DNA from 3 places in the Rouxiella sp. Mn2063 genome. Region 3 is predicted to be linked to each of the others. Evidence: predicted binding sites of a transcription regulator. Region 3 holds the regulator's gene; each other region holds the start of a gene.
The links. The regulator PurR, encoded in region 3, represses purine synthesis genes. The targets are predictions, from matches to a motif close to CANGCAAACGTTTGCNTG.
Positions count from the first base shown of each region.

Region 1: a site for PurR is predicted at 1,444-1,461, ahead of cvpA (colicin V production protein). Genes of this name have one in related genera too.
Region 2: a site for PurR is predicted at 1,290-1,307, ahead of pyrD (quinone-dependent dihydroorotate dehydrogenase). Genes of this name have one in related genera too.

Region 1 covers NZ_JBMOUD010000001.1:52,769-56,051, reverse strand. The annotation lists gene purF (amidophosphoribosyltransferase) at 1-821, opposite strand, end outside; gene cvpA (colicin V production protein) at 852-1,343, opposite strand; gene dedD (cell division protein DedD) at 1,822-2,751, opposite strand; gene folC (bifunctional tetrahydrofolate synthase/dihydrofolate synthase) at 2,741-3,283, opposite strand, start outside.
Region 2 covers NZ_JBMOUD010000003.1:117,755-121,037, forward strand. The annotation lists gene ACL9RG_RS05900 (sulfonate ABC transporter substrate-binding protein) at 1-517, opposite strand, end outside; gene ssuE (NADPH-dependent FMN reductase) at 542-1,111, opposite strand; gene pyrD (quinone-dependent dihydroorotate dehydrogenase) at 1,400-2,410, shown strand; gene ACL9RG_RS05915 (cell division protein ZapC) at 2,604-3,149, shown strand; gene lsrK (autoinducer-2 kinase) at 3,208-3,283, opposite strand, start outside.
Region 3 covers NZ_JBMOUD010000003.1:395,898-399,180, forward strand. The annotation lists gene punC (purine nucleoside transporter PunC) at 1-113, opposite strand, end outside; gene punR (DNA-binding transcriptional activator PunR) at 253-1,161, shown strand; gene purR (HTH-type transcriptional repressor PurR) at 1,207-2,232, opposite strand; gene ACL9RG_RS07255 (YnhF family membrane protein) at 2,636-2,725, shown strand; gene ACL9RG_RS07260 (C40 family peptidase) at 2,957-3,283, opposite strand, start outside.

The DNA of each region.
Region 1 (3,283 bases), on a different contig from region 3:
CTGTAGACAGAAATTTTATCGATGAAAGAGTCTGGACGGGCAAAATAGACAAACTCGAACAGGCAAGGGTTATATTGCGGGTTCTCAGCGCACATACGCGTGAACAATTGCCCTTGCTCTGTCACATAGACGGCTTCACCTGGTGCAACATCACGCAGGAATTCAAAGCCCAGCGTATCTAACGCCACGCTCTCAGACGCCACCATATATTCATTGCGACCGTCGGCCAATTGGCGTTTGCCAATAACCAGCGGGCGAATACCGTGCGGGTCGCGGAAGGCCAACATGCCGTGACCGATAATCATCGCCACACACGCGTAAGCACCGCGAATCTTCAGATTAACTGCTGAAACAGCAGCGAAGATGTTGTCAGCTTCCAGCGGGTAATGCTGGAAACGATCTAGCTCACTGGCCAGAATATTCAGCAGGACTTCTGAATCTGAAGAGGTATTAACGTGGCGACGCGCCCCTTCAAACAGCGTGTCTCTTAATTCATGCGCATTGGTCAGATTACCGTTGTGGGCCAAGGTGATCCCAAACGGTGAGTTGACATAAAACGGTTGTGCCTCGGAAGCGCTGGAACTACCAGCTGTAGGATAGCGAACATGACCCAGGCCCATATTGCCCTGCAAACGTTGCATGTGCCGAGCTTCGAATACATCTTTCACCAAGCCATTCGCCTTACGCAGACGGAAGTGGTTGTTGCTATCAATGGTGACGATGCCTGCGGCATCCTGCCCACGGTGTTGTAACACCGTTAACGCGTCATAAATCGACTGGTTTACCGGCATAAAACCGGCGATACCGACAATACCGCACATGTTGTCTTTTCCTCATCAGCGCTGCCAAAACTAAAGATGCTTTGGCAAGAAACTCGACGTGCTCTGCAGGTAGTCAAAGAACCACCTGATGATATAACTAAACTGCGGGATCAATTGCGACTGTTTCCAGTCTTCACTTTGTGAAAAGCCAGTAAACGTATCCAGGAAGAACAGCAGTGCTGATACGATCAACACGCCGCGCAGTGCGCCGAAACACACCCCTAACACCCTATCGGTGCCAGATAATCCGGTACGTTCTACTAACGACCCAATCACATAGTTCACAATCGCACCTACGATCAACGTCGCGATGAACAAGATGGCGATGGCGATCCCGTTTCGAACGACTTCATCTTCGAAACGCGTGAAATAGATGGCGAGGTAACTGTAATAATGACTGGCAACAAAAAAGGCACAGCCCCAGGTTACCAGTGATAAAGCCTCGCGAACAAAGCCCCGTATCAGGCTGACTAATGCAGAAAACCCGATAACCGCAATAATGACGTAATCAATCCAGACCATGACTTATTCCAGTAAAAAACGACTGAGCAACTTAATCCTTAACAGTCCTTAAGTGCAAAATCGCCTCCCGGCATCCGATTCGCGGCGAATTCTAACAGAAAAAGAAAACGTTTGCGTAGCGGAAATCTGCCGGTTGTAGAAATTAATAATGACGATGAAAAAAACATCAATCGCCGCAAAAACATAAGAAACATGACCTCTTGCTTCTTACGAAAAAAGGGCACAAAAAGTTGTGCCCTGATTAACTTATGTTCCCCCCCTACGAACGCAAAAGTCCCCAGGAGCTTAGATAACTAAGTGACTGGGGCAACTAAGGACAGCCAACGACCCTGCATCTCGAAAAATAACGGGGAAATCCCCTATAGCATTCGAGAGGCAGGTAGGCGGCAACCGAACGCCTCCCCAGGAGCTTAGATAACTAAGTGACTGGGGCAAGTAAGGGCAGCCAACGCCCCTGCATCTCGAAGGATGACGGGGATTAGTGAGCTGCGTTATAGGCGCGTATCAACCCACCATTCAAACCGCTCTGACTCTGCAACTCTGGTAGTGAGGCTTCCAGTTTTTGCTTGTTGGCTTCTGGACCGACAAACACGCGGGTTATCTCGCCTTGTACCGGTGTTGATGGCACCGTATAAGCACGGAAACCTGATAAACGCAGCTTGGCAACAATTTCCGTGGCTCTCGTGGCGTTCTTCAGCGCACCGAGTTGTACAATGTAAGCCTGTCCTGCCGGCGCTTTTTCTGGCTGCGTTTTTTCCTGCTGCTGCGGTTTTTCCGCTTGAGGTTTACTTTGCGCAGTAGATTGAGCTTGTGCAGCCTTAAGTTTCTGCTCCTCAATCTTTTGCTGCTCAGCGATACGCTGTTCAACTAAACGCTGCTGCTTCGCCGCTTTTTGTTCCGCTGCTTTCTGCTCAGCCAAACGCTGTTGGGCGGCTTTTTGCTCCGCCGCTTTCTGCTCGGCCGCCAAACGGTTTTGCGCAGCACGAGTATCAGCAGCTTTGGCATCCGCTGTTTTCTGCTCTGTATGCTTCGGTGGTGTGACCGGTTTAGATTGCGTTTGGCGAGATGTCGTCACCGCTGGCGGAGCTTGCGTTGAGGCGTTCTGGCTATCGTCAGGCGCATCATCAACGTCATCAGCACCATTTGCTGGCGCCGTGGTTGATGCCGCAGGATTACCCGCGTTAATCGCCTCTTTGGCTCCTTCAGGCGGCTGTGCCGGTAGAGATTGTGTCACAGACCCCGATGCATCTTGCTCGTGAGGATCACCCGGCTTTGGCACTAAAGGTATTGACGCAAATTCATCTTCATAATGCTTTTTTTTGCCGTCCAGTAATCCTGGCAAAATGATGACGCCCAGCGCCACCAAAATTACGGTACCCACCAGACGATTTTGAAACTTACTTGCCACTGGTATTCCCCGTATCTATTGCAGCCATAACCTGCGCTACCGTGTGAAAAGATCCGCAAACAATCACAATATCCTGACTATCAGCATCCTGCATCGCCTGTTGCCAGGCACTCAGTACATCATCAAATTGATAGCAGTTTTCCAGATGTTGTGCCAACTGCGCAACATCTGCCCCGCGCGGCCCGTCTAATGGCGCGCAATACCACAGATCAATCTGCCCCTTGAGAGTAGACAAGGTACCCGCGATATCTTTATCAGATAACATCCCGACTACCGCACGCACTTTCCCGCCTTGTTTTGGCAACGCCGCCAAACGTTCGGCCAAATAAGCCGCCGCATGGGGATTATGCGCCACATCGAGAATCAGTCTAGGCGAGGTACTGACCGTTTGGAAACGTCCAGGGAGTTGTGCCTGGCGTAATCCTTCTCGGATAGCCTCGTCACTAATATTCAATTCAGAATAGTGCAACGCAGCAAGTGCGGTAGCCGCATTAGCCAATGGAACATTAGGAAGAGGCAAATCGCTTAGTAT
Region 2 (3,283 bases), 280 kb from region 3:
AGACCGGTTTAATATCGCTAAATTTCAGCCCCGCTTGCTGCAAGGCACGCAGCAACAGGTTATGCGAACTAGACCCTTTTTGCAGAGCGACTTTATGGCCTTTAAGGTCAGCGACTGTTTTAATTGGGCTATCTGCATGTACCAGAATAACTTCGGCTTTTGGTTTCGGCGGTTCATCGCCGATATACAGCAAATTAGCACCTGCCGCTTGGGCAAACAGCGGGGGAGTATCACCGGTTGCACCAAGATCAATACTGCCAACATTTAGCGCTTCAAGAATTTGTGGACCAGCAGGAAATTCAACCCAACTGATTTTGGTATCTGGAAAACGTTTTTCCAGCAATTGGTTAGATTTGGCGATGACCAATCCAAGCGATCCTTTTTGATAAGCAATACGTAATTGCGCCGGATCCTTTTCTTGTGAATAGCCAATATTTGCGGTGAATAAACCACCAATTAGTGCCAGAAGCGGTAAAGATTTAGTGCCAATCTGGGTTAATGACTTCAATGAGATCATGCTGATCACTCCTGTTAATCAATCTTATACGCTGGCGGTTTGTCTCTGACGGGCTGCAATAAGCGGTTTGCGGCTTAATGCCACATAAAAGTTGTCCAAAGATTCGAGCAATCGTTCTTCTAATGTCGGTTGCAGGTTTGGCGGGAAAGTTTGGTAGTCACTAACCAAGGTGTCGTCAGCAAATACACCCTGTAAAACTTCTTGCGCTTTTAATGAGGTCAGTACTGGCTTAAGCGCATAGTCGATAGCTAGCATGTGGCCGATAGAGCCGGCGGTTGCCAGCGGCAATACGACTTTATGTTCCAGTGAACGCTCAGGCAGCAAGTCCAATAGGGTTTTTAATGCGCCAGAAAAAGAGGCTTTATAGACAGGCGTTGAAATAATCAGGCCATCTGCGCTTTCTAACTGGGCAATCAACTGTTTGAGTTGGGGGCTGGCGAAATTGGCAAAGAGTAAATCTTCAGCCGCAAAATCTTGTAGACGGTAGGAGATCACTTCAACGCCGCGTGCGGTTAACCAGCGTTCACCTACCTCTAATAGTGCAGTAGAACGGGAAGGTTGGCGTGGGCTGCCAGCCAGAGATATAACGCGCATAATCACCCCTTATTACAATTATAAAAAAAATTCATATTAGACAAGTAAGATAAAACTAACAGGCATCGCCTAAGGACGGGAAATCTCAATTGTGAATTTGAAAAGTGTAAAAACTGATAAGCAGTATTGATGCGGGATTGCTGCGAGATGCTGAGCTTTCGTAGCAGTCAGGTTAAAAGACGGTATCGATTGCGTGAAAATCTGATATTTATGGTGAATCGTTTCCAATTCACGCAAGGTTAGCCGATAATACCGCCCCGACTAACCCCGGGACCCGTAGGAGCATCCATGTTTTATCCTTTCGTTAAAAAAGCACTCTTCCAACTCGATGCCGAGCGGGCGCATGAATTAACTTTCCGCCAACTTGGCCGCATTTCTGGTACGCCTTTCGAGTTTTTAATCCGCCAGTCGTTACCGACTAAACCTGTCAGTTGTATGGGCCTGTCATTTAAGAACCCATTGGGGCTGGCCGCAGGTCTGGATAAAAATGGTGAATGTATCGATGCCTTTGGTGCGATGGGATTTGGTTTCGTTGAGGTTGGAACGGTCACGCCACGTGCTCAGGATGGCAATGACAAACCGCGACTATTCCGCGTTGTTCCTGCCGAAGGGATCATTAACCGGATGGGGTTTAATAACCACGGCGTTGATAATTTAGTCAATAATGTTAAGAAATCACATTTTGGCGGGATCCTTGGGATTAATATTGGCAAGAATAAAGACACGCCGGTTGAGAATGGAAAAGACGATTATTTAATCTGTATGGAAAAGGTTTATCCTTATGCAGGTTATATCGCGATTAATATTTCCTCACCAAATACTCCTGGACTGCGGACATTACAGTATGGTGAAGCGCTGGATGATTTGCTTTCAGCGATCAAAAGTAAGCAACTCGAATTACAACAACGTCACCATAAATATGTACCGGTAGCGGTAAAGATCGCGCCGGATCTTTCTCGCGAAGAATTGATCCAAATAGCGGACAGTTTAGTTCGCCATAATATGGATGGCGTTATTGCCACTAATACCACCTTGGATCGCAGTTTAATTCAAGGACTGGACTATTGTGAGCAAGCGGGCGGGTTAAGCGGCCGTCCAGTACAGATGAAGAGTACTGAAATTATTCGTATGCTGTCAGAAGAGCTTAAAGGCCAATTGCCTATTATTGGCGTAGGCGGGATTGATTCTTTGACTGCCGCCCGTGAAAAGATGGCAGCAGGTGCGACATTAATTCAAATTTATTCCGGCTTTATCTATCAGGGGCCACGTTTGATTAAAGATATTGTTACTCATATCTAATATTTTTAGCCTAAAGACTTGCCAGGGGTTTATTTATACTTCTGGCTCGTCTATATTTCATCCACTGAGCAAAGTTTCAACATTATTTTCGTACATAGAGTTGTCTGATTTAACTCGGTGGTAAATAGTCTTAGTATTTTTCGAAAGGGTGCATTCATTAAAAATCGTTTTAGTGGCAAATAGGAAAGCATTAATGAAAATCAAACCAGATGATAATTGGCGTTGGTATTTTGATACTGAACACGACCGGCTCATGTTGGATTTGGCCAATGGTATGATTTTTCGTTCTCGCTTTGCCGCAAAAATGCTGACGCCAGACGCATTTTCTGAATGTTGTTTCTGTGTTGATGATGCAGCCCTTTACTTTGATTTTGAAGAGAAATGCAAAAAAATAAAACTCTCAGGTGAGCAACGTGCTGAGTTAGTACTCAATGCTTTGGTAGCCTTCCGCTTCTTAAAACCTCTGATGCCAAAAAGCTGGCACTTTATGCAGCAGCCAAACCCTTTTCAGCCAGATAATGGTGAAGTCGCGCTGGTTAATCTGATGGAAAACGGGCAACCCGCGTTAGTGCTGGTGGTTGAATCAGGCGATCATGCCAGCTTGTGTCTGCTAGCACAGGAACGTTTAACGCTAGCAGGGAGAGCGATGGTGTTAGGTGATGCCATCAAGATTATGCATGACCGATTAATGCCTGCACCAGCTATAGCTGAAAATGATTTCTATGATCGAGCGGTGTAATTTACCTGGCTGATTAGCCGGAACCACGGCCTTAGAGCAATATGTTCAAGTAATACGTCTAGAGACCCGGCGCTTTCCACATTGATGTTGTTAGTTGTTTATCTACCAGGCCTAATTGGTCAGCGTAAATGGCC
Region 3 (3,283 bases):
GTATTGAGTTCACTTTGCATGGCACTGAAGGCAGGAAGGTACATATCCGTGGCTAAAAAGCCCAGCATACTCAGGCCTGCCAGATAAAATAAAAATCCAAATGAGGGTTTCATGACACCAACTTTATTAGTTTTGAAAGGATAAACGCGAGACTGCGAATCATTATAGAAGAGTGCGGGAGTCTAATAGATGGCGAAAAACTTGTGAAATGCTAATATTTGCGGCTTGTTGTGAAAAATTTTGAAGGTAAATATGTGGTCAGAATATTCATTAGATGTCGTTGATACTGTTGCCAGAACCGGTAGTTTTAGCGCTGCAGCACAAGAACTTCATCGCGTGCCCTCTGCCATCAGCTATACGGTCCGCCAGCTTGAAGAGTGGTTGGCTGTTAGTTTGTTTGAACGGCGACATCGTGATGTTGAATTGACCGCGGCCGGACGGCTCTTCGTTGATGAAGCAAGATCACTTATCAAAAAAATGAATGCCACACGTCGCCAATGCCAACAAGTTGCCAACGGTTGGCGAGGAGAACTCAACGTAGCTGTCGATCGTATTGTAAAGCCAGCCAGGCTCCGGCGATTAGTCGTAGACTTTTATCGCGAATTTTCAGATACCGAGCTGATTATACATAATGAAGTCTTTAACGGTGTGTGGGATGCTCTGGTAGATGGTCGTGCAGATGTCGCTATTGGTGCGACACGGGCGGTACCTGCAGGCGGTCGTTTTAACTTTCGCGATATGGGATTTATGGATTGGCATTGTGTCGTCAGCCCAACACACCCATTGGCGGCAATGCCTGGGACACTTCACGACGACAGTCTGCGCCATTATCCTGCATTATGTCTGGAGGACACATCGAGGAATCTTCCCAAACGTGATACCTGGACATTGGATAATCAGCGTCGATTGGTTGTACCTGATTGGACTTGTGCGCTTGATTGTTTGTTCGATGGGTTGTGTGTTGGCATGATGCCAGTGCATATGGTCTCACCCTGGATTGCTCAGAACAAACTAACCGCATTGACCTTAAGTAATACCTTTCCGGAAAGTCCATGCTGTCTAACTTGGGATCAGAACAATCAGTCGCCCGCTCTTGCGTGGCTACTTAACTATTTAGGCGATAGTATTACGCTGAACCAGGAATGGCTGCGTGATAACTAAAAAGGATGCCAGTCTGGCATCCTTAGTGGGGTATTAATGGCAAGCTTAGCGGCGATAATCTCGGTAAGGTCCGTCAGCAACCGAGCGTCGTTCAACCAGCTTAGGCTTAACTTCTATGGTTTGTTGTTCTTCACGTTTATTAATAATACGGTCCAATAGCATCGTAAACGCCATCTCACCTAAGCGTTCTTTCGGCTGATGAATCGTTGTGAGTGGCGGTGAATAATAACGGGCATTGCGCACATTATCATAGCCAATCACTGAAATATCCTGTGGAACCCGTAATCCCATTTCATCAGCGGCACAGATAGCGCCCATTGCCATGACATCACCGCCGCAGAATACTGCGGTAGGACGGTTTTTCTGTGAAAGGATCTGTCGCATCGCCTGATATCCAGATTCTGGCTCAAAGTCGCCTTGAACAATCCATTCGTCGCGTACGGGAATATTGGCCTCTGTCAGCGCTTTAACAAAGCCATTAAAGCGCCCACCACCGGTATTACGATTGAGTTGGCCTGGTATTGCGCCGATATCGCGATGGCCACGCTCGATAAGATAACGTCCTGCCAAATACCCACCGTCAAAGGCGTTATCAATGATGGAGTCGGTGAAATCATTGCGCGATTCGCCCCAATCCATGACCACCATCGGGATAGCGCGGTATTCTTCCAACATGCCAAGCAATTCTGCTGGATATTCAGCACACATTACCAGTAAGCCATCAACACGCTTTTGCGCCAACATGGCGAGGTAAGCACGCTGTTTCTCTAGGTTGTTATGCGAATTGCATAAAATTAGCGTATAGCCTTTGGCAAAACAGCTGTTTTCCACGGCTTCAATAACTTCAGCAAAGTAGGGCGCTTCGCTTGATGTGGCTAATAACCCTATTGATTTGGTGTTGTTGACCTTAAGACTACGGGCGACGGCACTAGGAGAATAATGCAAATCTTTAATAGCAGCCCGCACAGCTTCCTTGGTTTCTTCGGCGACGAAACGTGTTTTATTGATGACGTGCGATACCGTCGTGGTTGAGACGCCAGCACGCTTAGCGACATCTTTAATCGTTGCCATGGAAAAAATAACTCCTGAACCCGCGTGCACTAGCACGTTAGCATTATGTTAATCGTTTGCCTGCGTTTATTTAACTGCGATAATTTCTTTACGCAGCAAAATCGTTTGTATTGATTTCAGCAGAGAACCTGAAAGGGGGCTGAGATAAGCAGCCGTTACATCGCAGGGCGGTAACCGCGAATTTTCTCTTATATTGCGGAAAAGTGGAAGAAAAATTTAAGCTGACTACGAAGATGGCGCTCTTTGTTAGAGATCATAGGAAAATGGTAGCGGCTATGAGAATATATCAATGGCATAATAATTGTATGGCTATTCTTTATGTGGCTACTGGTTGTATGGCCAATGTCTGTTTGGCTCGTTATGATTATAAGTATTCTCGGCGTTCATCATGAAAGGAGGATGTATGGATAGTAATCTAAAAATGTCTTTAATCACCACGGTTTGCGCATTGGCGATGATCTTGATCTTCAGCTTTACTGCGGTGATGCACTGAGTTGGGCGTCGCTAGGCGTTGTTGTTGGCTGACTACTGTACCGATGCCTTAGTTACTTTGCCAATGTAGCACTGACTTCGCCAAAGCAGGGTAGCGATAAAAAATAAGGGAAATCCCTAAATGGGATTTCCCTTATTTTATTATCATTCTCTTGTCGATAACTGTGTGTTCTCAGTTATCACGGAAACACTTCGTTAAATGCTCTTCATCAAAGATGAGCTAACTGACTATTTAACGAATCGTTTTAGGGGTCATGACCCGACGAGCGCCTACGTAATGATCTTGCCAGTAGTTATCCGCAAGGTAACTGATTTTTATGTCTTCACCTGTGCGAGGAGACTGAATAAATTTACCATTACCAAGATAAACACCAACATGGTCTGCGGCACCGCGCTTGGAAATCTTAAAGAATACCAAGTCGCCAGATTCTAACTCACCACGTTTGATTGGCGCTGCATCACGCAGGTGATACATTTCATCGGCCGTGCGAGGCATCTTAATACGCATCAAATCCTTATATGCGTAGTAAACTAAGCCACTACAATCGAAACCAGTATT